Regions from separate parts of the Micromonospora chokoriensis genome, predicted to be linked through region 4. Evidence: riboswitches for the same ligand, from Rfam matches in the RefSeq annotation. Region 4 holds a riboswitch; each other region holds the start of a gene.

Region 1 (5,375 bases), 400 kb from region 4:
CGGCGAGCCGCTGCTCGAAGATCCACCGGACGTGGGGTGCGGTGGCAGGGTCGGGCTCCAAGCGGTGCAGGCGTCGTCCCCAGGCGGCGTGGGCGCGGTTCGGATGAGGGCCGGCGTCGGCGAGCCGGTAGCCGTAGGGTGGCCGGCCGCCGAGGTGTCGGCCCTGCAACTCTGCCTGAGCGCGCATGGCCGCGGTGGTGCGATGCCGGGCTCGGGACACCTCCCGGTGGGAGTGCACACCGAGTAGGTCCAGTAGCGCCATCTGTCGGGGGTTGTCGAAGTCCACCGGCCCGTAGGTTTCTGGTAGCCACAACTGCACGCCGTGGCTGAGCAAGGTCGGAGTCAACTGCTCAAGCTGCTGGCCGTGGAAGGCGCGCTCGTACTCACCGACGACGATCGCGTCGAACCCGCGTGCCGAGCCCATCAGGGCGTCGAGCAGCCGTGACGCCTGCGGCCGGTCCGGCCAGGGCACCCGGCGGGAGACGCCCTCGTCGAAGAACTCCACCACGATTCGGCCATGACCGGCGACCAAGTCCTCGGCAAAGTTGCGCTGCCACCGGCACGACGAGGCCCGATCCTGGAAGTGGACGGTGGACATCCGTCCGTAGAACGCGAACCGCAGTCCATCCGCAGCCCGGGTAAACCGTTGTGGCCGTAGCTTCCGCTGCCCGACGGCCCAGGATGAAAGGGTGCTCCGTTCGGGTTCTGTCATCGTCCTCGTCGCCATAGGACCTCCACGATCGGGAGATGCTTGCGGGGAGGTATGAGTGTTGTTCGTATAAGCCTGCGGCAGGCGGACAGGGTGTCCGGCTCGCGCGGATGGGCTAGACCTCCTACCCTCCCAGGTTGATCGTCGAGTGGTTCAATCCGTTAATGCCCGGGAGTCCCGGCATCTGAGCAGGTCATCCACACGGGCTATGCTTCGGGCGGCGCTGGTTCGCTCGGTCACGAGGTGGCTGGGCGTCGTAAGAGGGAACCCGGTGGGAATCCGGGGCTGCCCCGCAGCGGTGAGTGGGAACGACCGCCGTCATCAGCACTGGGCCAGTGGCCTGGGAAGCGACGGCCAGTAGGGGACCGGCGTGCAGCCGGTCGGGCCCGCGAGTCCGAAGACCTGCCAGTGCTGCGTACACAACCGTGTGCGCTGCCGTCGGCCTCGCGGGTGGGCTGAGCGGGTGACGCGCCGGGAGGTGTGCGCCGGTGTGTCCTCGTCAGCGCGCGCCCGTGGTCCGGCGGTGTGGTTTCCCGAGGGACGGACTACCGCTGTGCACGACACCACCACGATCGCCGGCCGAGCGCCGTCTGCGTCACACCTGACCCTGTCGCAGATCATGGACCAGCACCACACCAACCTGATGGGTACGGTCCACGGCGGCCGGATCCTCAACCTCATCGACTCCGTCGCCGGGGTGGTCGCCGCCCGCCATTCCGATGGGCCTGCGGTGACCGCCGCGATCGACGAGACGGCGTTCCTGCGGGCGGTGCGGGTCGGCGACGTCGTGCACGTCGACGCCCGGATCACCTGGGCCGGCCGCAGCTCGATGGAGGTGGCGGTCAAAGTGACCGCCGACCGGTGGGACCGGGCGGTGCCGCCCACCGACGTGGCAACCGCCCACCTGGTCATGGTCGCCATCGACGACAACGGTCAGCCCCGCGCGGTGCCGCCGCTGCTGCCGGAGACCGATGGGGACCGGCGGCGGTACCGCGAGGCGGAGATCCGCCGCGAGCACCGGTTGGCGCTGCGGCGGGCGCTGCTCGACGGCGCCGAGGAGGGCTGAGCGGTGCTCGGACTCTCCGTTGCGACGCTGGTCGGCTACCTCGCCGCGATCGTCGTCCTCATGGTGACGCCCGGTCCGGACATGATGTTCGTTCTGGCCAACGCCGCCCGTTACGGCACCCGCGCCGGGGTGGTGGCCGCGCTCGGCGTCGCCACCGGGGAGGCGGTGCACATCGCGGCGGTCGTCTGCGGACTCGCCACGGTGATCGCCGCCTCGCCGGTGTTGTTCACCGTGATTCGCTGGGTCGGTGCGGCGTACCTGATCATCCTCGGCGTGCGGGCACTGCGCGGCGCCGGCGCTGCGCCTTCCGGGAGGCCGGAGCAGGGTGGCAGCTCCGGGCGGGCCTTCCTGCGCGGACTGGTGACCAATCTCCTCAATCCCAAGATGATCCTGTTCAGCGTGGCGTTTCTGCCTCAGTTCGTCGATCCGGCACAGGGCAACGCGACCGCTCAACTGGTGCTTCTCGGTGCGGTCTTCGTCGTGGTGCAACTCGCCGTCGATATCGCCCTGGGCGCCGGTGTCGGGCGACTCGGCGCTCGCATGACTGACGGTCGCTTCTCGCGGCGCGTCAACAGGATCTGCGCGGCGGCGTTCGTCGCGCTCGGGGTACGCCTCGCGCTCGGGTCGTAGCGAGGGCCGGTGACCGCCGCCGTAGTCCGGCTCGCGAGGTGGACGTGGCGTGGTCATGCCTGGTAGGCAGGCGGGTGTGCGCATCGTCTCCCTGCTGCCGGCGGCCACGGACATCGTGGCCATGCTCGGCCTGACCGGGCATCTGGTCGGCCGCACGCACGAGTGTGACTGGCCGCCGGGAGACCTGGCCGATGTCCCGACGGTGACGGGGACGTCTCTGCCCGAGGCGTTGACGAGCCGGGAGATCTCGGCGGCGACCGCTGGCGGCGCGCACCGTGGGTCGTCGTTGTACCAGCTCGACGTCACGATGCTGGAAGACCTGAAGCCGGATCTGATCCTGACCCAGGACCTGTGCGACGTGTGTGCGGTCTCCTATGCGCGGGTCAACGACGCGGTGCGGCTGATCGATCTCGATACCAGGGTGGTGTCCCTGGAGGCGAGGACGATCAGCGGGATCCTGGACACGGTCGACGCCGTGGCCGCTTTGACCGACACCAGGGGCAGGGCGGCGGAGATCCGGGCGGACGCCGAACGTCGACTCGCTGCGTTGCCCGGCCCGTCGTCCGACGCGCCGACGGTGCTGTTCGTCGAGTGGCTCGACCCGTTGATGCCGGGTGGGCACTGGGTGCCCGAGCAGATAGCTGCCGCAGGCGGGCGTTCGTTGCTGCTCGGTCCGGGGGCGCACAGCACCCCACACCTGTGGTCGGTCGTTGCCGACCTGGCTCCGGACGTGGTGGTGTTCGGGCCGTGCGGGTTCACACCTGAACGGACCATCGACGAGTTGTCGGTAGCGGCCGGGCAACCGGGCTGGGCTGACCTGCCTGCGGTGCGTCAGGGGCAGGTGTGGGTGGTCGATGGGCCCGCCTACTTCAACCGCCCCGGCCCGAGGGTTGTCGACGGCGCGGAGATCCTCGCCGCCATCCTCGCAGGCCGCCCGGATTCCCGCGCTCGGCAGGTTTCCGTCGGCGCAGGTTGACGAGCCCGTGCGGCCGATGCGGGCATCGGATGCGCGTTCTCGCAAACCACGGTGGGGCGGCAGCGTGCCGCCGCCCCACCGCGCGCTCAGATGAGCGTGCTGCGGATCTCGGCGGCGCCGCTGACCAGGCGGGCCAGGGCCTGCTCGACCTCCGGGTAGCCGCGAGTCTTCAGGCCGCAGTCGGGGTTGACCCAGAGCCTTTCGGCGGGCACCGCGGCGACGGCGCGGCGTAGCGCGTCGTTGACCTCCGCCTGTTCCGGTACGCGGGGTGAGTGGATGTCGTACACCCCGGGGCCGACTCCCCGGTGGTAGCCGGTGGTGCGCAGGTCGTCGAGGATCTCCATCTTCGAGCGCGACGCCTCGATGCTGGTGACGTCGGCGTCGAGGGCGTCGATCGCGGGAAGGATCTCGCCAAACTCGGAGTAGCACAGGTGGGTGTGGATCTGGGTGGCGTCGGCGATTCCGCTGGTGGCGAGCCGGAACGCCCCGACCGCCCAGTCCAGGTAGGCGCGCTGCTCGTCCTGGCGCAGTGGCAGTGTCTCCCGTAGGGCGGGTTCGTCGACCTGGATGATGCGGATGCCGGCGGCCTCCAGGTCGCGGGCCTCGTCGCGTAGCGCGAGAGCGACCTGGTTGGCGGTGTCGGCGAGGGGTTGGTCGGTGCGGACGAACGACCAGGCCAGGATCGTCACCGGTCCGGTGAGCATGCCCTTGACCGGTCGGTTCGTCAGCGACTGCGCGTAGGTGGACCAGGCGACGGTCATCGGCCCGGTCCGGGTGACGTCGCCGTAGATGATCGGTGGGCGTACGCACCGGGAGCCGTACGACTGCACCCACCCGTTCACCGTGGCGGCGAACCCGTCGAGCTGCTCACCGAAGTACTGCACCATGTCGTTGCGTTCCGGCTCGCCGTGCACCAGCACGTCCAGCCCGAGTCGTTCCTGCACGGCGATGACGTGAGCGACCTCGGCGCGCATCCGCTCGGCGTAGCCGCTGTCATCGAGCCGACCGGCCCGGTGCGCCGCACGGGCCTGCCGCAGCTCCGAGGTCTGGGGGAAGGATCCGATGGTGGTGGTGGGCAGGGGTGGAAGGTTCAGTCGGGCCTGCTGGCTGGCGGCCCGCTGCGCGTACGGCCCGCGCCGTAGGTGCTCGGGACGCAGCGCGTCGAGCCGGGCCCGCACTCCGTCGTTGCGCCAGGCCGCCGGGGTCGCGGGCGAGGCAGGGGGCAGGGCGCCGACGCCGTCGCGCAGGGCGCGTCCGAGAGCGACCACCTCGTCGACCTTCTGCCGGGCGAACGCGAGCCGTGCACGGAGGTCCTGGTCCAGGTCAGGTTCGGCGGCGAGGTCCACCGGTACGTGCAGCAGGGAGCACGAGGTCGACACCGAGACGTGGTCGGCCAGGCCGGTCAGCGCGGCGCCGGTCGCGGCCGCGGAGCGCAGGTCGGTGCGCCAGATGTTGCGCCCGTCGATCAGTCCCGCGACGATCGTCTTGCCGTGCAGCGGGCCGGCGGCGGCGAGCCGGTTCAGGTTGCTTGGCCCGGCGACGAGGTCGATGCCGACCGCTTCGACCGGGGTGCCCAGCAGTGCCGGCAACGCGTCGCCGAGGTCACCGAAGTACGACGCGACGAACAACCGCGGCCGGTGCTTCAGCAGGCCGAGCCGGCGGTACGCGGCGCGCAGCGCGGCGATCTCCTGCGAGGTGCGGTCGGCGGCGTACGCGGGCTCGTCGAGCTGAACCCATTCGACCCCGGCACCGGCCAAGACGCCGAGGATGTCCTCGTAGACAGCGATCAGGTCGTCGAGCCGGTCGAAGGGCCGAAACCCTTCTGGGGCGTCGTCGGTGGCCTTGGACAGCAGGAGGTAGGTCGCCGGCCCGACCAGCACCGGCCTGGTGGTGACGCCGAGCGCCTTCGCCTCGCCGTACTCCCGCACCGCCTTGTCCGTCCGAGCGGTGAACGCTGTGCCCGGGCCGACCTCGGGCACCAGGTAGTGGTAGTT
Region 2 (8,034 bases), 380 kb from region 4:
GGGTCCTCGCGGTCGCCGGTAGCTCGCTGATCACCCGGGGCGCACAGTCCCGCGCCGTTCTCGGTCTGGCCACCCGGGTGGCACCCGTCCTCGCCGCCAGCGGCATCACGCTCTTCGGCGCGGGCCTCGTCTCGGTCGCCGCGATCCGCCTCGTCACGCTCACCTGAAGCGGCGGCGGGCGGATCAGCCGGCGGATGGTCAGCGGCGGCTCGGCCGCCGCTGACCATCCCACTAGCGGCTATCAGACGCCGTAGCGCAGGTAGATCGTGTCGCCGACGGTCACTGCCGTGCCGCGGGTCGCGGTGACCGGAGTGCCGCCGTCGCGGGCGACCTTCCAGGTCGAAGAGCCGCTGTTGGCCAGGCCGTTGATCGCGGTCACGGTGCCGGTGCCACTGGTGGGAAGAAGAGAGGTGACGCAGCCGCTCGGGGTGGCCGCGCCGACGGCGGCGTCCAGGACGGCGCCGAGGGTGGTGGTTGCGGCGGTCGGCGTCAGCGTCACCGCGCACGGCGTGATGCTGCCGCTGCCGTTGTCGATGATCACGGCGAGTCGGGTGGCGGCGCCCGCCGTGAACCCGCTCGCCGCGACCCAGGTGGGCGCGCCGGCGGTGACCGGGGTCGGGGGAGCGGCGGTGTAGCCCGCGCCGGTCAGGGCACGCACCGCGTCGATGGAGGCGTACGCCGACGGGGTGGTGTTGGTGGGCAGATACTTGAATCCGCCGCCGGTCAACTGCTGCGCGCGAAGAAAGTCGATTGGGGTCTTGCCGGCGGTGGTGGTGAAGTCGGTGCCCTGGTTCGGGATGCCGCAGGCGTTGAGCCCGGAGACGGCCCAGGCGTTGGAGTCGGTGTTGACGCCGAACATCGAGCTGAACGCGCCCGAGGCGTTGACGAGCTTGCTCTTGAGGAAGTTCTTGGCCTGCACGACGTCGGTGTCGGTGTTGGGGACTCCGGCGGCGCAGAGCGCGGCCATCGCGGCGCCGGTCATGTCGATGTCGCTGGCCGCGGCGAGTTGGGTGGGATTGCCCTCGGCCTGGGTGAACGTCCAGCCGCCGTCGGTGTGCTGGTTGTTGCGGATCCGGGTGATCGAGAGGTCGAGCAGGGCCTGCGGCACGCGGGCGGCGCCGGCCTGGGTCTTCGCACCGGCCAGGGCGAGGGTGCCGAAGACGGTGCCGTTGAAGTTGGCCGGCGGGCCGTAGTAGCCGGCCGAGCCGGTCTGCCAGTAGGCGATGGTGTCGGCGATCAGGTTACGGGTGGGGGAGACCCGGGCGGGGTCGATACCGGCGGCGTAGGCGTTGAGGACCCCACGCTCGTAGTCGGTGACCACCGGCGTGCTGCTCGGCCAGGACGCGGCCGAGAGTTGGTTGCGGTAGACGGTGCGGGCGTTCTTGGTCGTGTCGCCGGAGGGGTAGACGTCCACCGCCGCGACGCCGGCGGGTGCGAACGCGCTGAACGCCCACTCGTTCGACAACCCGCCGCTGGCGTAGCTCCCGTCGGCGGCCTGCAGGGTCCGCAGGTAGGCGACGCCGTTGGTCTTGGCGGTGGCGATCTGCGCGGCGGTCGAGGTCGCGGCGGCCGGTGCGGCGCCGCCTGCGACCGCCACGACCGTGGCGATCAGCGCGGCGGCGGGAACAGCCGCGAGGCGTCTGCGGCGACGACCGGAGGAAAGACGCGAGGACATCAGGGCTCCTTGGGGGTACGGGGCACGGCTGCCTCGACCCGGAGCCCGGCACGGGCCGGCGGGAGCGGGGCGGGCCGGCCGCAGGACGCGTGGGACGGATACCGCAGGTGCTGCGTCACCACGTGGGTAGTCGGGCTCGGGACGGGGCGAACCGTCCTCACCGTTGCGCGTCAGCCCCGGATTCCCACCGGGTTCCCCCACACGATGACGCGGTCACGGTATGGGAGGGAACCCCTACCGCGCGCTGTTAGGTACATGACACGGTCTTGCGTTGACGCGGTGGTCGCGGTTGTGGTCCGATGGCCGCGATCCAGCAGTCAGGGGAAGCCGGTCAAAGTCCGGCGCTGGCCCGCAGCCGTAGGTCCCGTTACCGGGACGAGTCGGATTACCTGGCTGGATAGTGCACCGCAGCGCCGTCGAGGTACACGGCGCGGAGCCAGGTTTCCGGGGTTTGTCCTCGGGGTCCGCGTCCGCGCCTGCGCCGCTAGCCCCCGAGAGAGTCGCCATGTCCCCACTGGTTAGTCGAACGTCGCGGGTTCCCGCGGCGTGGTTGGCGGCCGTCGCCGCAGCGGTGCTCGGCGCGGTGGCGCTGGTGGTGCCGACCCGCGCCGCGCTCGCCGACCCGCTGGAGTCCTGCACCCCGACTCAGGGCGCGATCGTCGCTGTCGACTTCGGCGCGTGGGGTGGGCCGCTGCTGCGGGGCTGCGACGCCACCCCGACCACCGGCCTGGACCTGCTGCACGAGGCGGGTTTCACCACCACCGGCACCGCCCACGACGGCCCCGGCTTCATCTGCCGCATCGGGTCGCCCGACTTCGCGTCCGGTGCCGAACACCCGACGCCGGCCGACGAGGCGTGCCAGTTGACCCCGCCCGCGTCGGCCTACTGGTCCTACTGGATCGCCCCCGCCGGGCAGGACCACTGGACCTACAGCCCGCTCGGCGCCATGGCCCAGCGGCCCGGCCCGGGTGAGGTCGAAGCGTGGGTCTTCGGCGGCACCGACATCGGCGGCACGACCGGGGCCCCGACGTTCACCCCCGCGTCGGTACGCGCGAGCGGTCCGCCACCATCGGCGACACCGACCCCCACCCCGACCGCGACGGACGGGCCGACCGAGCCGGCGCGGCCGACCGAGGCCCAGGTCAAGGCCGTCGCCACCTACCTGGTCGGGCAGCTCACCGACGGCGACCATGTCGACAACGGCGGGGCCGACCACTACCGGAGCATCGCCGTCGCCACCGCCCTGGCCGCAACGGGCGGGCAGGACCAGGCACTGACGAAGATGGTCGACTACCTGCGGGCACACGTCGACGCCGCGATCTTCCCGAACGGCGACACCGCCGCGCCGCACACCGCCAACGTCGCCAACCTCGCCCTGCTGGCCACGATCACCGGCGGCGACCCGCGCGCGTTCGGCGGCCGGAACCTGGTCGCCACGCTCACCGACCGGGTGTGCGCCGTAACCGATGTCGACGCCGGCTGCGCCGCCGCCGGTGACTTCGCCGGATCGACCGGACCGATGACCCACGCGACAGCGCTGCTCGCGCTCAAGCGGGCCGGCGTCACCCCGCCCGCCCCGACTGTTGCTCGTCTGACCGAGCAGCAGTGCGCGAGCGGCGCCTTCGGTGGCCTGTGGCTCGCCCCGGCCGAGTTCTGCGACCCGGACATCGCCGCCACGACCCTGGCCGTCCTCGCGCTGCACGCCCTCGGCGGTCAGGACGAGGCGCTGGGCTCGGCCAAGGCGTTCCTGGCCGGGGCGCAGGAGACCGACGGCGGTTACCAGCCCTACACCGGGGCGGGGTTGACCGACACCTACTCGACCGGACACGCCGCGCAGGCCCTCGCCGTGCTGGGCGTCACCGACCGGGCCGCCGCCGCCACCGGTTTTCTGGTCGGCCGGATCGCCACCGGCGGCGGGCTCAGCCCCGACCCGAGCAACCCGGACGCCGACCTGGCCGCCACCGGCGCGGCGGCGCTCGCGCTCGCCGGCACGAACCTCGCCGCGCTGACCCACCGCCTGGGCGGGCCACCACCGGCCGGGTTCCGGCCGGATCTGGCCAAGGGAGTGTCCTATCTCGTCGCGCCGGCCAACCTGATCGACGGCCGGTACTACGAGTCGTTCCCCGGCTACCCCGACTTCGGGTTGACCATCGACGGCGCGTACGCGTTGGCCGCCACCGGCGGGGACGACGCGAAGCTGCGGGCGATCGTCGAGTTCCTGCGCGGTGGCGGCGCGGTCGGTGACAACGGCTTCACCGTCGACATGTGGTTGGGCGTCGGCACCGACTACGCCGTCGGCGGCGCGATCGGCAAGGTCGCGTTGCTGGCCCAGGCCACCGGCTACGACCCACGCTCCTTCGGCGGACACGACCTGATCGCCGCGCTGGGCGACGTAACCTGCGCCAAGGTCGACGCGCAGACCGGCTGCGCCGGGGCGGGCAACTACCGGTACGCCACCTCGGTCTTCGGTCAGTCGCTCGGCATCATCGCGCAGCTACGCGCGGGACAGGGCGAGGCCGCCGCCAAGCCGGTCGAGTTCCTCAGGGGACTGCAACGCGCCGACGGGTCCTTCCCCAGCCTCATCCCGGCGGCGGACACCGACCGGGACGTCGACAGCACCGCGATGGCCGCGATGGCCCTGGCCGCGCTGGCCGACGACCCGGCGGCGGTCACCGCCGTCGACAAGGCGCTGGCCTGGATCGCCTCCACGCAGAAGGAGCACGGCGGGTTCCCCGGCGCGGCCGGCGACTCCACCAACTCCACCGCCCTCGCCATCCAGGGCCTCACCCTGCGTGGCAGCAGCTACGCCGCTCAGGTCGACAAGGCGCTGGCGTTTCTGGCCTCCCAGCAGAACGACGACGGCGGCTTCACCGTCGCGGCCGGTGGTCAGGCGGGATCGGACGTCCGCGCCTCCACCCAGGTCGTCAGCGGCGCCACCGGCATCTCGTTCGCCGCCCTGACCCGGGACGTGCACGACGCGCCGGGTCCGGACCCGTCCGGCTCACCCACGCCCACGCCGACGCCGAGCGCCAGCCAACCGTCCTCGTCGACGGCGACACCCGGTGCGACCCCGTCGACGACGGGCCCCCGCGGGCACTCGTGGGGCAGCCTGCCCCGTACCGGCGTGTCCATCATGACCATCGCCCTGCTGGCGCTGGTGCTCGTCATCGGCGGTGTCCTGCTGCTGGTCGCTGCCCGTCGCCGCGCGGTGTCCGACGCCGGCGGTGGATCGTGACCGCCCGCCGGTGGCTCCGGTCGATCGCGGCCCTGACGATCGTCGCCGCGCCGGTGGTGGCACCCACGCCGGCGCTGGCCGCGCCCCTGCCGATCGGGCAGTGCACCACCTCGTCCGGGGTGATCCTCGCTGTCGACTTCAGCCGGTGGGGCGGGCCGCTGCTGCGGTCCTGCGGCACCACCCCGACCACCGGCTACCAACTGCTCAACCAGGGTGGCTGGCGCACCACCGGAACCCAGCACGACGGGCCCGCGTTCATCTGCCGCATCGGCTACGCGGGTCACCAGGGCGGAACGCAGTACCCCACCCCGGCCGACGAGAAGTGTGCACTCACCCCACCGGCCAGCGCCTACTGGTCCTACTGGCACGCCGACCCAGGGCAGAACAGCTGGGTCTACAGCCAACTCGGCGCGATGAGCTACAAACCCAAGCCCGGAAGCGTCGACCTGTGGATCTTCGGAGCGACCGACATCGGCGGAACCCAGGGACGGCCCACGGTCAGCCCGGACAGCGTCCGCGCCCGCAACAGCAGACCGGTCGGCGTCGCCACCACCGCGCCGCCCCCAGGTGCGCCCACCCCGGCCCAGCCCGGCGGCGGGAACCCACCGGCCGCCGGCAACCCGCCGGCACCGGGTGACCCCGGTGTCGGCCCACCCCCGCCCGGCTTACCACCGGCGGGAGCGCCGGCGTCGATCCCGACGGGCGGTACGCCGACACCTCCGGCCAGCCCGACGACGTTCCCCACAGCGGGAGTGCCGTCCGGGGCGCCGGACGCCACCCCCGACGGGCCGCGCATCCTCGACGCGGCACCCACCGCGACGGCCGCCCGCCAGGACACCGGCTCGGCGCTGCCAGCGCTGATCACCGTCGGCCTGCTGGCCGTCCTCGCCCTGGTCGGCGGTGTCGTCGGCTGGCGGCGACGCCGCACCTGAACCGATGCCCCCGACCCGCACCGGCCTCCCGCACCGCCTCGCGGTCGCCCGGCTGCCCCGCTCCCTGCACCCAGTGGCCTGGTGGCTGTGGGCGCTCGCGCTGGCGACCGCCGCGAGCCGCACCAGCAACCCGCTGTTGCTGCTGCTCATCTTCGCGGTGCTCGGGTTCGTCGTCACCGTCCGCCGCACCGACGCCCCCTGGGCGCGGGCGTTCCGCTACTACCTCTACCTCGCACTGATCATCATCGCGATCCGGGTGGTGTTCCGGACGGTCTTCGCCTCCGGCATCACCCCCGAGGACCACATCCTGTTCCGGCTGCCGCACCTGCCCACCCCCGACTGGTACGCGGGAATCCAGATCGGCGGCCCGGTCTCCCTGGAGGCAACCCTCTCCGCCACCGTCGACGGGCTCCGATTGGCGTGCCTGCTGTGCTGTATCGGCGCCGCCAACAGCCTCGCCAACCCCAAACGTGCCCTGCGGGTCCTCCCCGGCGCGCTGTACGAGCTGGGTGTCGCCGTCACCGTCTCGCTGAGCGTCGCACCACAACTGGTGGAGAGCGTCCAACGGGTCGCGCGTGCCCGCCGGTTACGCGCCGGACGGGCCAGGGGCCTCGGCGCCGCACGGGCCATCCTGATGCCGGTCCTGCACGACGCCCTGGACCGGTCGCTGCGGCTCGCCGCCGCCATGGACGCACGCGGCTACGGCCGGGTCGGCACCGCCACACCCGCCTCGCGACGGCTCACCGGAGTCCTCATGCTCACCGGCATGGCAGGCCTGTGCGTCGGCGCGTACGGCCTGCTCGACCCGGGGGTGCCCCGCCCGGTCGGACTCGGTGGCCTCGGTGGCGGCGTGCTGCTCTGCGTGGCCGCGCTCGCCCTCGGCGGGCGTCGGGTGTCGCGCAGCCGGTACCGACCCGACCCGTGGCAGTGGCCAGAGTGGACGGTCGCCGGTAGCGGGGTCGTCACGGCCGTTGTGCTCGGCGCCGGCACCGGCTACGACCCCGCCGCGCTCAACCCGACCCTCTATCCGCTGCACTGGCCCAGCCTGCCCGCCCTACCGGCCGCCGCGATCCTCATCGCCGCCCTCGCGGCGATCGCCGCACCGACACCACCGCGCCCGCACCGACCGGAGCCCGCCACCGGACGACGCCGCACCGCCGACACCGCAGGAGCACCGTCATGATCCGCTTCGAGCGCGTCAGCGTCACCTACGAGGACACGTCCCGCCCCACCCTCCGCGACGTCGACCTCGACATCGACGAGGGCGAGCTGTGTCTGGTCGTCGGGCACACCGGCGCGGGGAAGTCGACACTGCTCGCCGCGATCAACGGCCTCGTACCGCACTTCACCGGCGGCACCCTGCAGGGCAGCGTCCGCGTCGGAGGCCGGGACACCGCACACCATCAACCCCGCGAGTTCGCCGACCTGGTCGGCGTGGTCGGGCAGGACCCGGTCGCCGGGTTCGTCACCGACACCGTCGAGGAGGAACTGGCGTACGGGATGGAGCAGCTCGCCCTCGACCCGGCCGTCATGCGGACCAGGGTGGAGGAAACCCTCGACCTGCTCGGCCTGGCGGACCTGCGCCAGCGGGGCCTGCACGAGTTGTCCGGCGGTCAGCAGCAGCGGGTAGCCATTGGCGCCGCCCTGACCGCCCACCCACGGGTACTCGTCCTCGACGAACCGACCTCCGCGCTCGACCCGACCGGCGCCGACGACGTCCTCGCCACCATCACCCGGCTGGTCCACGACCTCGGTGTCACCGTCGTCCTGGCCGAGCACCGTCTCGAACGCGTCCTGCCCTACGCCGACCGGCTCATCCACGTCGCCCGCGACGGCACCGTCCAACACGGTGACCCGGCCACCCTCATCGCCGGCACCACTGTCGCGCCACCCGTGGTCGACCTCGGGCGGATGGCCCAGTGGTCACCGCTGCCACTGTCGGTACGCGACGCCCGCCGGCACGCGAGCGCCCTGCGCGACCGGTTACCCCCGACACCGCCGCGACCACACCGCCACTCCCACGCCGACGCGCGCAACGCGCTCACGGCAACCGGCGTTGTCGTTCGCCACGGGCCGGTCGTCGCCGTTCGCGGGGTTGACCTCAGCCTGGTACGCGGTGAGATAACCGCGTTGATGGGGCGCAACGGCTCCGGCAAGTCGTCGCTGCTCTGGGCTCTGCAAGGCTCGGGTCG
Region 3 (8,034 bases), 1.2 Mb from region 4:
GTCGGGCAGCACGTAGCCGCTGCCCGAGCCGGTGTCGCGGATGACGCACGGGTCGGTGAAGTGCTCGTGCAGGTGGTCGACGAACTCGGTGACCCGGTTGGTGAGGTCTCCCGAGACCGCGACGTAGTCGAGCACCGACACGTGCTGGACCATCTCGCACAGCCCGACGCCGCCGGCGTGCGGGCAGACCGGTACGTCGAACTTCGCGGCGAGGAGCAGCACGGCGACGATCTCGTTGATGCTGGCCAGTCGACCGGTGTCCAACTGGCAGAAGTCGATGGCCCCGGCCTGGAACAGCTGCTTGAACATCACCCGGTTGTGGCAGTGTTCGCCGGTGGCGACGCCGATCGGGGCGACGGCCCGGCGGACGGCCGCGTGGCCGAGGATGTCGTCGGGGCTGGTCGGCTCCTCGATCCACAGCGGTGTGAACGGGGCGAGGGCGGTGACCCACTCGATGGCCTGGCCGACGTCCCACACCTGGTTGGCGTCGATCATCAGGTTGCGGTCCGGGCCCAGGATCTCCCGGGCGATCGCGCATCGGCGGATGTCGTCGTCGAGGTTGGCGCCCACCTTGAGCTTGACGTAGCCGTAGCCGCTGTCGACGGCTTCCTGGCACAGCCGGCGCAGCTTGTCGTCGCCGTAGCCGAGCCAGCCGGCCGAGGTGGTGTAGGCGGGGTAGCCGGTGCGGTCCAGCTCGGCGAGGCGCTCGGCCTTCGTGCTCTCCTTGGCGCGCAGGATGGCCAGTGCCTCGTCGCGGGTCAGCGCGTCGGACAGGTAGCGCAGGTCCGCGATGTCGACGAGCTGTTCGGGGGTCATGTCCACCAGGAGCCGCCACAGCGGCTTGGCGGCGAGGCGGGCCACCAGGTCCCACGAGGCGTTCAGCACGGCCGCGAGCGACAGGTGGACGACGCCCTTCTCGGGCCCGAGCCACCGCAACTGCGAGTCGGAGGTGAGGAGGCGGTAGACCGCCCCCATGTCGGCCGCCATCGCCGCCACGTCCATGCCCACGAGGAGCTGTGCCTGGTGGACCGCCGCGGCGGCGACGATGTCGTTGCCGCGACCGATGGTGAAGGTCAGTCCGTGGCCCGCGAGCGGCGCGCCCACGCTGTCGGTGCCGTCGGTGTGCAGGACGACGTAGGCCGCCGAATAGTCGCCGTCCTTGTTCATGGCGTCTGACCCGTCAGCGGTCAGGGAGGTGGGGAAGCGGACGTCCTCGACGGTGACAGCAGTGATCTGCGGCATGCGCTCCTCGCCCGACTAGGCAAAAGATCAGATGATCATTCGGAGTATACGGAGGCTGGTTCAGGCACGTCAACGACGTCGATCACCCGACCGAGGCAGACATCCAATGTTTCTGATCGATATCGGTCTTCTGGTGAGAGATGCTTGCCGCCTGGCGTGTGCGGACGCCGAGCGACCGCCGCAGCGGTGGAGATGTCCCGCCGGAGCGGCCCGCGTTCGCGTACGGGCGCTGATGTCGAACCCCAAACCGCTGGTGGTGGTCGCGTGCTGTGCGAAGTGGAGCCCCGGCCCGCAGGGTGGGTCGAATGCCGGACGGCGGTGCGCGGGTCGGAGCGAGGGTCCGGGTCAGTGGCGCACCGAGGGTTGTGAAGATTGGATGTTCACCCTGACTACTGATATCGACAACGAAGTATGAGCAACGTTCCTTACATCTGGATCCTGCATACATCGCATCTTTGTGGAGCGTTGCCGGCTGTCCCGCTGCCGTGTCGCGCCGCTGACCGCCGCTTCCCACAGGCGTCGGCCGCCCGGGTCGGGTGGCCGGGGGTGCGGTCGGGTGACGGTCGTCACCGCCTCCGCCGCCGACACGCCCACACCGACATGTGGGGTGTGACAACCGCCGGGTCCCTATATATGGTGTCGAGCGCAGCTGGTTCGACCGCTCACCCAGGGCGGTCGAGGCAAGAGGGAACCCGGTGGAAATCCGGGACTGTCCCGCAGCGGTGAGTGGGAACGACAGCCGTCATCAGCACTGGGCCACGTTCGGCCTGGGAAGCGACGGCCAGTAGGAGACCGGCGAGCCCGGTCGCGCCCACGAGTCCGAAGACCTGCCAGCGCGCCGCGTACCCGCACCCGGGTGTGCGGCGGTCCGAGGCCGCGTGGGACGGCTGACGCCACCTGATCCCACGCCGCCCCGGCGTGGCGTCCGTCGGTGTCTGTCTCCGCGCGTTCGGACCTCCAGGTCTCGAACTCCGAGGAGCGAGTGGTGACAGTCACCCAGGTAGTCCCGGCCAGCACCGACGCGGCACTGCGGCGGACGCCGATGCAGGTCCGCAAGCGCGACGGCGCGACCGAACCCGTGGACGTGAACAAGATCGTCCGAGCGGTGGAGCGGTGGGCCGACGACCTGACCGACGTCGACCCGATGCGCGTCGCCACCCGCACGATCAGCGGCCTGTACGACGGCGCGACGACAGCGGAACTGGACCGGCTGTCCATCCAGACCGCGGCCGAGATGATCGGTGAGGAGCCGCAGTACTCCCGCCTCGCCGCGCGGCTGCTGGCCGGCTACGTCGACAAGGAGGTACGCCGGCAGGGCATCACCTCGTTCAGCGCGGCGATCCGGGTCGGCCACGCCGAGGGTCTGATCGGGGACGACACCGCCGCGTTCGTCGCCGCACACGCCACGACCCTCGATGCCGCCGTCGACCCGGACGGCGACCGCCGGTTCGAGTACTTCGGCCTGCGCACCGTCTACGACCGCTACCTGCTGCGCCACCCCACCAGCCGGCTGGTGCTGGAGACCCCGCAGTACTGGCTGCTGCGGGTGGCCTGTGGTCTGTCCCGCACGCCGGACGAGGCGGTCGGCTTCTACCGGTTGATGTCCAGCCTGGCGTACCTGCCCAGCTCACCGACGCTGTTCAACTCCGGGACCCGGCACACCCAGATGTCCTCCTGCTACCTGGTCGACTCCCCGCTGGACGAGTTGGACTCGATCTACGCCCGGTACGCCCAGGTCGCCAACCTGTCGAAGTTCGCCGGTGGCATCGGCATCGCGTACTCCCGGGTCCGCTCCCGGGGAGCGCTGATCCGCGGCACGAACGGGCAGTCCAACGGGATCGTGCCGTGGCTGCGCACCCTGGACGCGAGCGTCGCGGCGGTCAACCAGGGCGGCCGGCGCAAGGGCGCCGCCTGCGTCTACCTGGAGCCGTGGCACCCGGACATCGAGGAGTTCCTGCACCTGCGGGACAACACCGGCGAGGACGCCCGCCGCACCCACAACCTCAACCTGGCCAACTGGATCCCGGACGAGTTCATGCGCCGGGTCGAGGCCGACGAGATGTGGTCGCTGTTCGACCCGCACGAGGTGCCCGAGCTGCCCGACCTGTGGGGGGAGCGGTTCGACGCCGCGTACCGAAAGGCCGAGGCGCAGGGCCGCTACGTGCGGCAGGTTCCGGCGCGGGAGCTGTACGGGACGATGATGCGCACCCTGGCCCAGACCGGCAACGGGTGGATGACCTTCAAGGACGCGTCGAACCGGCTGTGCAACCAGACCGCCGAGGACGGCAACGTGGTGCACCTGTCCAACCTCTGCACCGAGATCGTCGAGGTGTCCAGCGACACCGAGACCGCCGTGTGCAACCTCGGCTCGGTGAACCTCGCCGCCCACCTCACCGACGGCGACATCGACTGGGAGCGGCTGCGCGCCACGGTGCGTACCGCGGTGACCTTCCTCGACCGGGTCATCGACATCAACTACTACCCGACCACGCAGGCGGCGGCGAGCAACCCCCGCTGGCGGCCGGTCGGGCTCGGGCTGATGGGCCTGCAGGACGTCTTCTTCGCACTGCGGCTGCCGTTCGACTCGCCCACCGCGCGGGAGCTGTCCACCCGGGTCAGCGAGGAGCTGTACCTGACCGCGCTGGAGACCTCCGCCGACCTGGCCCGACAGTACGGCGCGCACCCGTCGTACCCGCAGACGCGGGCCGCGCGGGGCCAGTTGCAGCCCGACCTGTGGGGTGTCGAGGGTACGCAGACCGCACGCTGGGACGCCCTGCGGGAGCAGGTCGCGGCGCACGGGCTGCGCAACTCGCTGCTGGTGGCCGTCGCCCCGACCGCCACCATCGCCTCGATCGCCGGTTGCTACGAGTGCATCGAGCCGCAGGTGTCGAACCTGTTCAAGCGCGAGACGTTGTCGGGGGAGTTCCTCCAGGTCAACACCGCCCTGGTCCGCGAGCTGAAAGCCCGCGGTCTGTGGACCGACCGGATCCGGTCGGCGATCAAGCGGGCCGAGGGGTCGGTGCAGGACATCGCCGAGCTGCCGGCCGGCGTCCGGGAGTTGTTCCGCACCGCGTGGGAGCTGCCGCAGCGGGCGCTGATCGACCTGGCCGCCGCCCGGGCCCCGTTCATCGACCAGTCCCAGTCGCTGAACCTGTTCCTGGCCGCGCCAACCATCGGCAAGCTCTCCTCGATGTACCTGTACGCCTGGAAGGCCGGCCTGAAGACCACCTACTACCTGCGCTCGCGCCCCGCGACGCGGATCCAGCAGGCCACCGTCAGCGCCGTCGCGCCCGTGGCCGTCGCACCCGTGGCTCTCGCGCCCGTCGCCCTCGACGCGGAGGCGCTGGCCTGCTCGCTGGAGAACCCCGAGTCGTGCGAGGCCTGCCAGTGACGCCCGCCGCCACCACCGACGCCACCGACGCCCGCACCACCGACACGAGGACCACGCACATGCTGCTCGACCCCGGGATGGACCTCACCCTGCGTCCGATGCGCTACCCGCACTTCTTCGACCGCTTCCGCGACGCCATCCGCAACACCTGGACGGTCGAGGAGGTCGACCTGCACGCCGACCTCACCGACCTGGACAAGCTGTCCCCGGCCGAGCGGCACCTGGTCAGCCGTCTGGTGGCGTTCTTCGCCACCGGCGACACGATCGTCGCGAACAACCTGGTGCTCAACCTGTACCAGCACGTGAACAGCCCGGAGGGTCGCCTCTATCTGTCCCGGCAACTGTTCGAGGAGGCGGTGCACGTCCAGTTCTACCTCAACCTGCTCGACACGTACGTGCCGGACGAGACCGAGCGGTTCGAGGCCTTCGCCGCGATCGAGAACATCCCCTCGATCCGTCGCAAGGCCGAGTTCTGCTTCCGCTGGATCGACTCCCTGGGCGACCTTCGGGAGCTGCGCTCGCGCGAGGACCGGCGGGCGTTCCTGCTCAACCTGATCTGCTTCGCCGCCTGCATCGAGGGGCTGTTCTTCTACGGCGCGTTCGCGTACGTCTACTTCCTGCGCTCCCGTGGCCTGCTGCACGGTCTCGCCTCCGGCACCAACTGGGTGTTCCGCGACGAGAGCATGCACATGGCGTTCGCGTTCGACGTCGTGGACACCGTTCGCACCGAGGAGCCGGACCTGTTCGACGACGACCTCGCCGAGCAGGTCCGGCAGATGCTCACCGAGGCCGTCGAGTGCGAGGTGCAGTTCGCCGAGGACCTGGTGGGCCAGGGTGTGCCCGGCCTGACGTTGGCCGACATGCGGGAGTACCTCCAGCACGTCGCCGACCGCCGACTCGCCCAGCTCGGCATCGCCCCGCACTACGGGTCGAGCAACCCGTTCGCCTTCATGGAGTTGCAGGACGTGCAGGAGCTGTCCAACTTCTTCGAGCGGCGGGTGTCGGCGTACCAGGTCGGGGTGACCGGCACCGTCGCCTTCGACGACGACTTCTAGGCGGCAACCGATCCGGGGGCCTGGCGTCGCTTGGTGAGCCACCGCATCACGTCCAGGGGGTGCGACGCCGGGTCCGGAATCGGGTGGAAGACGTGTTCCACCACGCCGTCGGCGATGATCAGGGTCAGCCGCTCGTAGAGCGTCATGTCACCGGCGGTGCGGGTCGGCAGGCGCAGCGCGTCGGCCAGGGTCAGCCTCGGGTCGGGGATCAGCGGGTAGGGCAGCCGTAACCGGTACGCCAGTTCCCGCTGGTACCCGGTCGACTGCGCGGACAGTCCGTACACCCGGGCGGCACCGGCCGCGCGAATCTCCGCGTGGTGGTCACGGAACCAGGCGGCCTGCTCGGTGCTGCCCCGGGCGCCGTGGACCTCCAGCAGCCCGTTGGGCAGGTCGACGCCCGGCCGCCCGGTCAGTGGGTACACGAAGATGACGGTGCGTCCGACGCCGAGCGCGCCCAGGTCGACCGGGCGGCCGTCGGTGCCGTAGAAGGACGACGACGGCAGGCTGGTGCCGACCAGCGCGGCGGGGTCGCCCCCGACCTCACCACCGCCGGGTACGACCTGGGTCGCCGCCGCGTCCAGGCGTGCGTCCAGGGCGTCGCGCTGGGCGGTCAGCCTGCCGATCCGCTCCTGCAGGGTGGTGATGGTGCTGCGGTACGTCGCCACCGCCGCCGCGCACACGTCGGCGTCGTCGGCGCCACCGGCGATCGACTCGACGAATGGCCGGGTCTCCTCGACGGTGAGGCCGAGCGCCATCAGCTCGCGGATCTGCGCCACCAGCCGCACCGCGATCGGGTCGTACTCGCGGTAGCCGTTGCCGAGCCGCCGGGGCACGACCAGCCCCGCCGACTCGTAGTACCGCAGTGCCCGGACCGTCGTCCCGGTCCGTCGTGCCAGCTCACCCACCCGCATCCCGCGACCCTAAACCCGCACCCTGGGGTACGGGTCAACGTGTCCATCGTCGCGGTGCCAGGACCGCCGTTTCCTGCCAGTCTGTCGGCGAAAGGCAGTGTGACCAGGGAGTGTGTGTGATGACGGTGATCAATCGGGTGCGTGCTCGGCAGATCCTCGACAGCCGGGGCAACTCGACCGTCGAGGCCGACGTGGAACTCAGCGACGGCTCGGTCGGCCGGGCGGCCGTACCGTCCGGTGCGTCGACGGGGGCGAACGAGGCGGTCGAGCTGCGCGACGGGGACCCCGCCCGCTTCCACGGCAAGGGCGTCACGACGGCGGTCGCCGCCGTCAACGGCGAGATCGCCGACGCGGTGCTCGGGCTCGACGCCGAGGACCAGGCGCTGATCGACGAGACGATGATCGATCTCGACGGCTCGAAGGACAAGGGTCGACTGGGCGCCAACGCGATCCTCGCGGTCTCCCTCGCGACGGCGAAGGCAGCGGCGTCGGCGCACCGGCAGCCGCTCTACCGCTACGTCGGCGGCGTCGGTGCCCGCCTGCTGCCGGTGCCGATGATGAACATCGTCAACGGTGGCGTACACGCCGACAACCCGCTGGACTTCCAGGAGTTCATGATCGCCCCGGTCGGGGCACGGACCTTCGCCGAGGCGGTCCGGGTCGGCGCGGAGGTCTTCCACACCCTGAAGGCGTCCCTGGCCTCGGCCGGTCACCAGACCAACGTGGGCGACGAGGGCGGGTTCGCCCCGAACTTCTCGACCGCCGACGAGGCGCTGCGCTTCGTGGTGCGCGCCGTCGAGGACGCCGGCTACCAGCCGGGAACCGAGGTGGCGATCTGTCTCGACCCGGCCAGCTCGGAGTTCTACCGCGACGGCGTCTACGACTACGCCGGCGAGGGTCGCAGGCGCACGGTGGAGGAGCACATCGACCACCTGGTGGACCTGGCCGCCCGGTACCCCATCAGCTCGATCGAGGACCCGATGGCCGAGGACGACATCGCCGGCTGGCAGCGGCTGACGGCACTGGCGGGGGACCGGGTGCAGTTGGTCGGCGACGACGTCTTCTGCACGAACGTCGACCGGTTGCGCGACGGCATCGAGGGTGGTTACGCCAACGCGATCCTGGTCAAGGTCAACCAGATCGGCACGCTCACCGAGGCCCTCGCGACGGTGGACGCCGCCCACAAGGCGGGGTACCGGGTGGTGATGTCACACCGCTCCGGCGAGACCGAGGACACCACCATCGCCGACCTGGCCGTGGGCGTTGGCTGCGGCCAGATCAAGACCGGCTCGCTGTCGCGTTCGGACCGTACGGCCAAGTACAACCAGCTCATCCGCATCGAGGAGGAGCTCGGCGACCGCGCCGTCTACGCGGGGAGTCGCTGACGGCACCGCACCGCGCGTCGTTCTGTCGGTCACCTCCCGGGCAGGGGTGC
Region 4 (8,034 bases):
GCTCCAGGTGCCGTCGGGGGCCATCGTCGGGTGTACGTGCTGGTAGCCGGTCAGGTCGCGGCCCACCACGATCATGTGCAGCGGCTTGTCGTGGACGACCGCGAAGCGGGTCGCCGGCTGCCGGTCGGTCCCGACGATCCGGAAGCGGTAGTCGGCGCGTACCCCGGCGGGTTGAGACCGCTCCAGCGGTTGCAGGGTGTAGCCACCGGCGCTGACCGTCGTCCCGGTCGCCAGTGTCTCGCCCGTCGCGCCGTCACCCCGGTGCGTGTGCGGACCGGTGCCCGCCGGATGCTGGTGCCCGTCGGTCGCGGACCCCGACTGCCCGGAGGCCGGCGGACCGCCGGCCGGCTGCCGGGCGGTGTTCGCCGGGCTCTGGTCGCCGGTGCCGATGCGGGCCAGCCCGAACCCGGCCAGCAGGGCGACCACCAGCCCGCCGACGAGCAGCGCCAGGTGGCCGTTGCTCAACCGGGACCCGGGTGCCGCCCCGGCGAGGTCCGTGTCCGGCCGGGAGCCCGCCTCGACCGTCGACTCGTCGTCGGTGCTGGCGAGGACCTTGGTCTGCTGATCGGTGCTGGCGGGGGCCTTCGCCTCCTGCTCAGTGGGCGTCGGGTCGACAGCGTCGGTGGCCGTCGGGTCGACAGCGACGCCCGTGCGGGCCGTGACGACCGCGTCGCCCGTACGCGCCGCCGGCACGGTGGCCGGTCGCCGCTTACCACCCGTGGGCTTCGTACCGACACCGCTCACCGCACCGGCCGTCCGGCCGGCGGAGGGCTTGGCGGCGGCCGTCTTTCCCGCGGCGGCCCTGCCTGGGCTGGTCTTGCCGGCGGAGCGCCGGTTCGTGGTACGGGCACCGCCGCCGCGTCGACCGGACGTCCCCGATGAGGTACGGCCCCGGCCGGAGGGTTTGCCGGTGGGCGCCGTCCGGCGACGCCAGACGACGAAGCCGGCCACCGCGACGACCGCCGCGATCGCCGCCGCCCAGCCGGCCCAGGCCGGCGCTCCCGAGCCGCTCTCCTCGGCCGACCCGGTCGGCGGGGCAGCCGCAGCCCCGGACGGCGGGGTCACCGGCTGGGCCGAGGCGGTCGGCACCGCCGACGCCTGCCCGGACGACCCGTGCTGCTCGGTGGCGGCCACCAGCGCCGGGTCCGGCTGCGTCGTCGGCGGGCTCCACCCCGTGGGTGCCGCCGTCACCGGCCCGTTGTAGCGGAACGTCAGCGTGCCCCGCACGGTGTCGCCGTCCGAGGCCACCGACAGGTAGCTCACCGAGTACTGGCCCTTGGCCGGCAGGTGGGTGACGGCCACCGTCGCGGGGAACCCGGTGGTGTACTCCCGTGGCTCGAACTGCCCGTTGACCAGGAAGTACTCCCGTACCGGCTGGTCCAGCGGCTTCGGCTCCCCGTACGACCAGCTGTTGTCGACCCGGATGCCGCCCGGAGCGGTGACAGTGAAGAACGCGTTGGGAGCGGCCTTCTCGGTGAAGAAGAGCTGCACCGCCGTCAACGGCTCGGTCACCGTGGCCCCACCCGCCGGCGTGGACATGGCGAGCGTCCCGTGCGCCGAGGTGGGTTGGGCGGACGCGAGCAGAGCGACCGCCGAGGCGAGGAGGAGCGCGAGGACGCCCGAGAGCACCCGCCCCGGAGTCTGAGGGAGACGACGCATCTGAATATCCTGACCGGAGTGAGGCTTTTTTCAAGAGCTGGCGATCTTTTTCCTCACATGGCAAAAGCCGACGAGGCCCCGGCGCTGCCTCCGCGCCGCGCCCCCGGTGCCGCGACTTGCCTGGCCAGCTATGCTGCGGGCGGCGCTGGTTCGCCCCGTCGTGACCGTCGGGGCGTCGTAAGAGGGAACCCGGTGGAAGTCCGGGACTGCCCCGCAGCGGTGAGTGGGAACGAACGCCGTCATCAGCACTGGGCCGTCGGCCTGGGAAGCGACGGCCGGTAGGAGACCGGCGCGACCGGTCCGGCCCGCGAGTCCGAAGACCTGCCTGCGCTGCGCACGCGACCGTGTGCGCCGCCGTCGGCCTCGCGGGTGGGCTGAGCGGGTGACGTGCCGTCCGTCGGCGCGTGCTCGTCAGGGTGTCCGCGTACCGGTGGTGTGGTTCCCGAGGGACGGACTACCGCTGTGCACGACACCGCCACGATCGCCGGCCGAGCGCCGTCGGCGTCGCACCTGACCCTGTCGCAGATCATGGACCAGCACCACACCAACCTGATGGGTACGGTGCACGGCGGCCGGATCCTCAACCTCATCGACTCCGTCGCCGGGGTGGTCGCCGCCCGGCACTCCGACGGGCCGGCGGTCACCGCCGCGATCGACGAGACCGCGTTCCTGCGCGCGGTGCGGGTCGGCGACGTCGTGCACGTCGACGCCCGGATCACCTGGGCCGGGCGCAGCTCGATGGAGGTCGCGGTCAAGGTCACCGCCGACCGGTGGGACCGGGCCGTGCCACCCACCGACGTGGCCACCGCCCACCTGGTCATGGTCGCGATCGACGACGACGGCCAGCCGAGGACGGTGCCGCCGTTGCTACCCGAGACCGACGGGGACCGGAGGCGCTACCGCGAGGCGGAGATCCGCCGCGAGCACCGGTTGGCCCTGCGGAGGGCGCTGCTCGACGGCGCCGAGGAGGGCTGAGGGGGCGCTCGGGCAGCCTGGGCTCGCCGGACCGGCGCAGTAGCGCGGGACGCCGAGGCGGTCGCCCGCGTCGCGCACTCGTCGCCAAGATCCGTGCAACATCAGGGTTGTTGGTGACTCCCACACGTCGGAGGCAGCAACATCCGGGAAGTTGCCCAGATCTCCGTGATGACGTGAGTGACCGCGGGCGATCCGCTCGGCATGGTCGGCGTGTCGAGCCGCCTGCTGTTGGCTGCGACATGGTCGGACGCTACCGCCGACGATCTGTGATCGAACCCGTCCGCTGACACGGTGCGGCCTCTTGTTGCAAGATATTGGCAACAGCCATATTGAGGCAGCATTGAGAGGACGTACTCCCTGGCCGTGTACAACCTGCCCGACCTGCCCTACGACTACGGCGCACTCGAGCCCGCCATGTCCGGCGAGATCCTGGAGCTGCACCACGACAAGCACCACGCCGCGTACGTCAAGGGCGCCAACGACGGGCTCGACCGGCTTGCCGAGGCCCGTGACAAGGGCGACTACTCGACGCTGGTCGGGCTGGAGAAGACGTTCGCGTTCAACCTGTCCGGGCACGTCCTGCACTCGATCTTCTGGAACAACCTGTCCCCGGACGGCGGTGACCGCCCCGACGGTGAGTTGGCGGCGGCGATCGACGAGCACTTCGGCTCCTTCGACGGCTTCGCCGGTCAGTTGTCGGCGGCGACCAAGGGTGTGCAGGGCTCCGGTTGGGGTGTCCTGGCCTGGGAGCCGCTGAGCCAGCGGTTGATCGTGGAGCAGGTCTACGACCACCACGGCAACGTCGGGCAGGGCTCCACCCCGATCCTGGTGTTCGACGCCTGGGAGCACGCCTACTACCTGCAGTACCGCAACGTCCGCCCGGACTACGTGGATCGGCTGTGGAACCTGGTCAACTGGACCGACGTCATCTCGCGTTTCGACGCCGCCCGCGCCGCCACCCCGAAGATCTGATCGGCGTGACCGGGTACACCCCCGAGGCCGCGGAGATCGTCCAACGCGCTGCCGGGGTCATCGCGGCCAAGCATCGCGGTGACCTCGCGGGCGCGGAAGCTCTCATGTCGGCGTTCGGCCCCGAGCAGGCCCGTACCCTCGGCTTCTATCTGCTCGCGGACCTCGCACTGGGCCTGGCCAGGGCACAGAGCGGCCAGTCCATGGACGATCTGGTCCGGGAACTGTCCCTGCTCCTGGCCGAGACCGCCCAGTCACCTCCGGCCTGACCGTCCGCTGGGTTCCGCCAACGGCGGGACCCAGCGGACGTCGCGGCGCCCGTGATCGAGGAGTTGGCCGAGTGCGCCCGCAACTCGATCACGTGGGTCGCCGCCGATGTCGCCCGGGCGGCGACCCGGTTGGATAGCGTCCAGGTGATGTCTCGATCACGGAGGGGCGGGCTGTCATGCGTGCAGCGGTGCTGCGGGAGTTCGACAGCCCGCTGACGGTCGAGGAGATCGATCAGCCCACCCCCGGGGTGGGGCAGGTGCTGGTGCGGATCGTCGCCAGCGGGGTCAACCCCCTCGACACGAAGATCCAGACCGGACAGGCCGCGCACGCGCGGGTCCAGCCGCCCGCGGTGCTGGGGCTGGACCTTGCCGGGGTCGTCGCGGCGGTCGGCGCGGAGGTGACGGGGTTCGCGCCGGGAGACGAGGTGTACGGGCTCTGCGGGGGAGTGGGTGGGCTACAGGGTTCGCTGGCCGAGTACGCCGCCGTGGACGCCCGGTTACTGGCTCGCAAGCCCGGCGGCCTCTCGATGCGCGAGGCCGCCGCGTTGCCACTGGCGGCGATCACCTCCTGGGAGGGGCTCGTCGACCGCGCCGGGGTCCGCGCCGGGCAGAAGGTGCTGGTGCACGGCGGTGCCGGCGGTGTCGGTCACGTGGGCCTGCAACTCGCTCAGGCAAAGGGTGCCGAGGTGTACGCCACCGGCGGGCCGGCGAGCGTACGGGTGATCGAGAGCCTGGGCGCCGTACCCATCGACTACACCTCGACCACCGTGGAGGAGTACGTCGAGAGGCACACCGGTGGCGAGGGGTTCGACATCGTGGTCGACAACGTCGGTGGCGCGACGCTCGACGCGTCGTTCGCGGCGGTACGCACCTATTACGGGCACGTGGTCAGCGCGCTCGGCTGGGGCACCCACTCGCTCGCCCCGCTGTCGTTCCGTGGCGCGACCTACTCCGGCGTGTTCACCCTGCTGCCGATGCTCACCGGTCGGGGCCGCGAACACCACGGCGACATCCTGCGGGAGATCGCGAGGCTGGCCGATGCCGGCGCGCTGCGCCCGCGACTGGACCGGCGTCGGTTCACGCTCGACACCATCATGGACGCCCACCGTCTGGTCGCCGACGGCATCGCCGAGGGCAAGGTCGTGGTGGACGTCGCCGACTGACCGGCCGGTAGTCAGGTAGGGCTTACGCGTTGCCGTGACCTGCCGCGTCGATGAGGCCGCCGAGACGGTAGCGCAGGACGCGGGCCTGGCCGATCGACATCGCTACCCGGTCAGACGCCAGGCTGCCGGTCGCGCTCAACACCACAGTGGTTTCGGCCGCCGCATGGGCAGTCTGGACCAACGCCACCGTGATGATCGACGCTTCGGGTCGGTTGGTGTCCACGTCCGAGACGTGCGACCGATGTTCCCCGCGCCGGTCGCACCCGTCGCGACGACACCACCGGGGATGTTGGTCGTCTGCCGCCAACGTCCCGGTGGCGAAGATGTGCACGAACCCGCACCGCCGCTCCACGTCCCGCGTCATCGGGGCCGTGGCGGTGGTGAACCCCGCCGCCGTGATGGCGTCACCCGCCGTGTTCGGGTGGACGGGGCAGACATAGACGACCCCGTCCAACGACTCCGCCGCGACGTGGCTGTAGACCTCGATTCGGAGGGTCGCCGGCTTCCCGCAGTTGTCGACGGCAATAGGTAGATTGATCATGGCTCGCCTCCCGGGAACGATCACGTCCCCCGGTTGGCGTTCGCAGCGCGAGCCGGGGGGCGCGTTCATCAGCACCAACTTCGCACGGTAGCTGTTTAGGCCAACTCTGTGAATACCTCTGCTTGGCCAACTGTAAACCCCGACGCGCTTGGCCTACGCTGCTGCCAGACAAGATGGCCAAGTGGATCTCGATGGGGCTATGCGCAGACTGAAGGTTGCCGAGGATGCGCTGCCCCAAGCGGAAGAACAGGCTGTGCTGGCCGCTCGGCAGATCAAGGCCGATGCCCGCGCCCGGGTCGAGCAGGCCCGCACCGAACTTCACCAGGCCATGGCGGCGGAATATCGCGCCGGGGCGCGGCAGGTGGATCTGGTCAGACGGACGGGCTACTCCCGCGAGCGGGTCAGGCAGATCTTGCGGGCTGCCGGCATCGAAGCCGAATAGCCCTCACGCCGCAAGATGTCCCTGACAGATCAGTCTCGGGCCTGGGTGACGTGCCGCCGAGCATGTTGTCGTGCACTCCTGGCCATTGGTGTCTGGCCAGTGCTAGCGGTGCTGGTCGGCCCACGAGAGGTCAGTGATCCGGGTTGTTGCAGCGCTGAGATGCCCTGCCGTGCCCGAGCGGCGGCTCGGCGCGCGTGGGCTCACTGGCGTGCCATGCCCCACCGGAGCCCACATCCGCTCCGGTCCGCAGTTAACCCGCTGATCCGAAGCGGTCGAAGACGGCCTGTGCGCCAAGCGATCGACCACCGAAGAGATGCTTGCCGTTCCACTCGATCGTCCGCTCGAATGCATCACCGACGCAGAAGTGCAGGCGACCGCCTAAGCGCATGTTGCCGGGACTCCACAGCCGAAGTGGAAGGTGGTCGACGAGCCAGGCGAGCACGGCGAGACTCTAGCTGACGCTGCGCCGAGCGCCCGTCGCCATGATCCGCGCAACATCAGGGTTGTTGCTGCTTCCCGCACGTCGGAGGCAGCAGTATCCGGGTAGTTGCGCGGATCATGACTGTCGCGAAGTCCGGCCGGTACGTCACGTCCGGGCCGGCGCCCTGCCGTCCAGGTCGACGATGCGGTCGGCCCAGCGGTCCAGCAGGGTCTGGTCGTGGCTGATGACCAGGACACCGGCCCGCTGGGTCCGCTGGTAGTCGCGGACGACGGCGGCGACGTGCGCCTGGGTCGAGGCGTCCAGCATCGCCGTGGCCTCGTCGCAGAGCAGGTAGTCCGGCCGGTGGACGAGCGCGCGAGCGAGGCAGGCGCGTTGTAGCTGCCCGTCGGACACCGCGTGCGGCCGTCGGCTGCGCAGGTCGGTGGTGAGGCCGACGAGGTCGGCGAGTTCGCCAACCCGCTCCCGCACCGTCGACTCGGGTGTTCGGACGGCGCGGAGCGGTTCGGCGATCAGGTCGTCCAGGCTCAGCCGGGGATCGGCGGCGGTGCGTGGGCTCTGGAACAGCACGGCGACGCGGGTCCGCAGGTCGACCGGCACGGCGTACCGCACTCCGTGCACCGGCGTGCCGTCGATGCTGACCTGACCGTGGTCCGGGCGGTGCAGGAGGGCCAGGACCCGGACCAGTGTCGACTTGCCACATCCGGACGGGCCGCGCAGCCCGACCGTCTCGTTCCGACCGACCCGCACCGTGACGCCGTCGAGCACGACCTGACGGCCGTACCCGACGGTGACCTCGTCGGCGAGCAGGTGCTGTGGGCTGGTCACGTGACGGCTCCGGTGCGGATCGGGTGGTGGCAGGCGACAGTGCCGCCGCCTGCGGTCGGCGTCGGCGGTGGCTGGCTCGCGCAGGTGTCGCTGCGGTGCGGGCAGCGGGGCGCGAACGCGCAGCCCGGAGGCAGCGCGGTGAGCATCGGCGGGTCGCCCGGCACCGGCCGGAAGGCGCGGTCCGGCAGGGCGTCGAGGAGCGCCGCGGCGTACGGGTGGGTGGGCGCGGCGAAGAGATGGTTCGCGTCGGTGTGTTCCACGATCCGGCTGGCGTACATCACGGCGACGGTGTCGGCGACCCGTTGCGCGGCGGCCAGGTCGTGCGTGATGAGGACGACGGCCGCGCCGGTGTCGCACCGACGGCGCAGCAGGTCGAGGGTGTGGTCCACCAGCGGCCGGTCGAGGCCGGTGGTGGGCTCGTCGGCGATGAGCAGCGACGGGTCCGGTGCCAGCGCGAGCGCGGTCACCAGCCGCTGGGCCATGCCTCCGGAGAGTTCGTGCGGGTAGCGGTCCAGGTCGGCCGGATCGAGCCCGACGTCGAGGGCGAGCCGCTCGGCGTCCGCCCGGGCCCGACCGTGTGCCCGGAGTGTCTCGGCGAGCAGTCGCCGTCCGGTGCGGACCGGGTTCAGCGCGGTGGCCGGGCTCTGCGGGACCAGCCCGACCCGACGGCCGCGTACCCGGCGGGCCAGGTCACGCTGACCGCAGGTGACCAGGTCGACCGGGTCGCTGTCCGGGTGGTGCAGGACGGC

The links. Region 4 has a riboswitch for cobalamin ahead of GA0070612_RS18135 (acyl-CoA thioesterase). Riboswitches for the same ligand answer to the same signal wherever they lie in the genome.
Region 1: another riboswitch for cobalamin. It lies ahead of GA0070612_RS16500 (acyl-CoA thioesterase); the one in region 4 lies ahead of GA0070612_RS18135 (acyl-CoA thioesterase).
Region 2: another riboswitch for cobalamin. It lies ahead of GA0070612_RS16585 (prenyltransferase/squalene oxidase repeat-containing protein); the one in region 4 lies ahead of GA0070612_RS18135 (acyl-CoA thioesterase).
Region 3: another riboswitch for cobalamin. It lies ahead of GA0070612_RS23905 (ribonucleoside-diphosphate reductase subunit alpha); the one in region 4 lies ahead of GA0070612_RS18135 (acyl-CoA thioesterase).

Annotation. Positions count from the first base shown of each region.
Region 1 covers NZ_LT607409.1:3,499,675-3,505,049, forward strand. Annotated here, with positions in the region: gene GA0070612_RS16495 (recombinase family protein) at 1-598, opposite strand, end outside; cobalamin riboswitch at 917-1,133, shown strand; gene GA0070612_RS16500 (acyl-CoA thioesterase) at 1,329-1,775, shown strand; gene GA0070612_RS16505 (LysE family translocator) at 1,779-2,405, shown strand; gene GA0070612_RS16510 (ABC transporter substrate-binding protein) at 2,461-3,381, shown strand; gene metE (5-methyltetrahydropteroyltriglutamate--homocysteine S-methyltransferase) at 3,468-5,375, opposite strand, start outside.
Region 2 covers NZ_LT607409.1:3,518,046-3,526,079, forward strand. Annotated here, with positions in the region: gene GA0070612_RS16580 (HoxN/HupN/NixA family nickel/cobalt transporter) at 1-167, shown strand, start outside; gene GA0070612_RS16585 (prenyltransferase/squalene oxidase repeat-containing protein) at 242-1,675, opposite strand; cobalamin riboswitch at 1,780-1,903, opposite strand; cobalamin riboswitch at 1,971-2,086, shown strand; gene GA0070612_RS16590 (prenyltransferase/squalene oxidase repeat-containing protein) at 2,181-4,910, shown strand; gene GA0070612_RS16595 (LPXTG cell wall anchor domain-containing protein) at 4,907-5,842, shown strand; gene GA0070612_RS16600 (CbiQ family ECF transporter T component) at 5,847-7,025, shown strand; gene GA0070612_RS16605 (ABC transporter ATP-binding protein) at 7,022-8,034, shown strand, end outside.
Region 3 covers NZ_LT607409.1:5,135,102-5,143,135, reverse strand. Annotated here, with positions in the region: gene GA0070612_RS23910 (enolase C-terminal domain-like protein) at 1-1,242, opposite strand, end outside; cobalamin riboswitch at 1,876-2,091, shown strand; gene GA0070612_RS23905 (ribonucleoside-diphosphate reductase subunit alpha) at 2,285-4,633, shown strand; gene GA0070612_RS23900 (ribonucleotide-diphosphate reductase subunit beta) at 4,693-5,688, shown strand; gene GA0070612_RS23895 (MerR family transcriptional regulator) at 5,685-6,599, opposite strand; gene eno (phosphopyruvate hydratase) at 6,719-7,984, shown strand.
Region 4 covers NZ_LT607409.1:3,901,055-3,909,088, forward strand. Annotated here, with positions in the region: gene GA0070612_RS18130 (copper resistance CopC family protein) at 1-1,659, opposite strand, end outside; cobalamin riboswitch at 1,789-2,002, shown strand; gene GA0070612_RS18135 (acyl-CoA thioesterase) at 2,188-2,634, shown strand; gene GA0070612_RS18140 (superoxide dismutase) at 2,998-3,606, shown strand; gene GA0070612_RS18145 (superoxide dismutase) at 3,612-3,872, shown strand; gene GA0070612_RS18150 (zinc-dependent alcohol dehydrogenase family protein) at 4,049-5,035, shown strand; gene GA0070612_RS18155 (hypothetical protein) at 5,058-5,576, opposite strand; gene GA0070612_RS18160 (hypothetical protein) at 5,758-6,018, shown strand; gene GA0070612_RS31510 (hypothetical protein) at 6,269-6,460, opposite strand; gene GA0070612_RS18165 (ABC transporter ATP-binding protein) at 6,605-7,285, opposite strand; gene GA0070612_RS18170 (ABC transporter ATP-binding protein) at 7,282-8,034, opposite strand, start outside.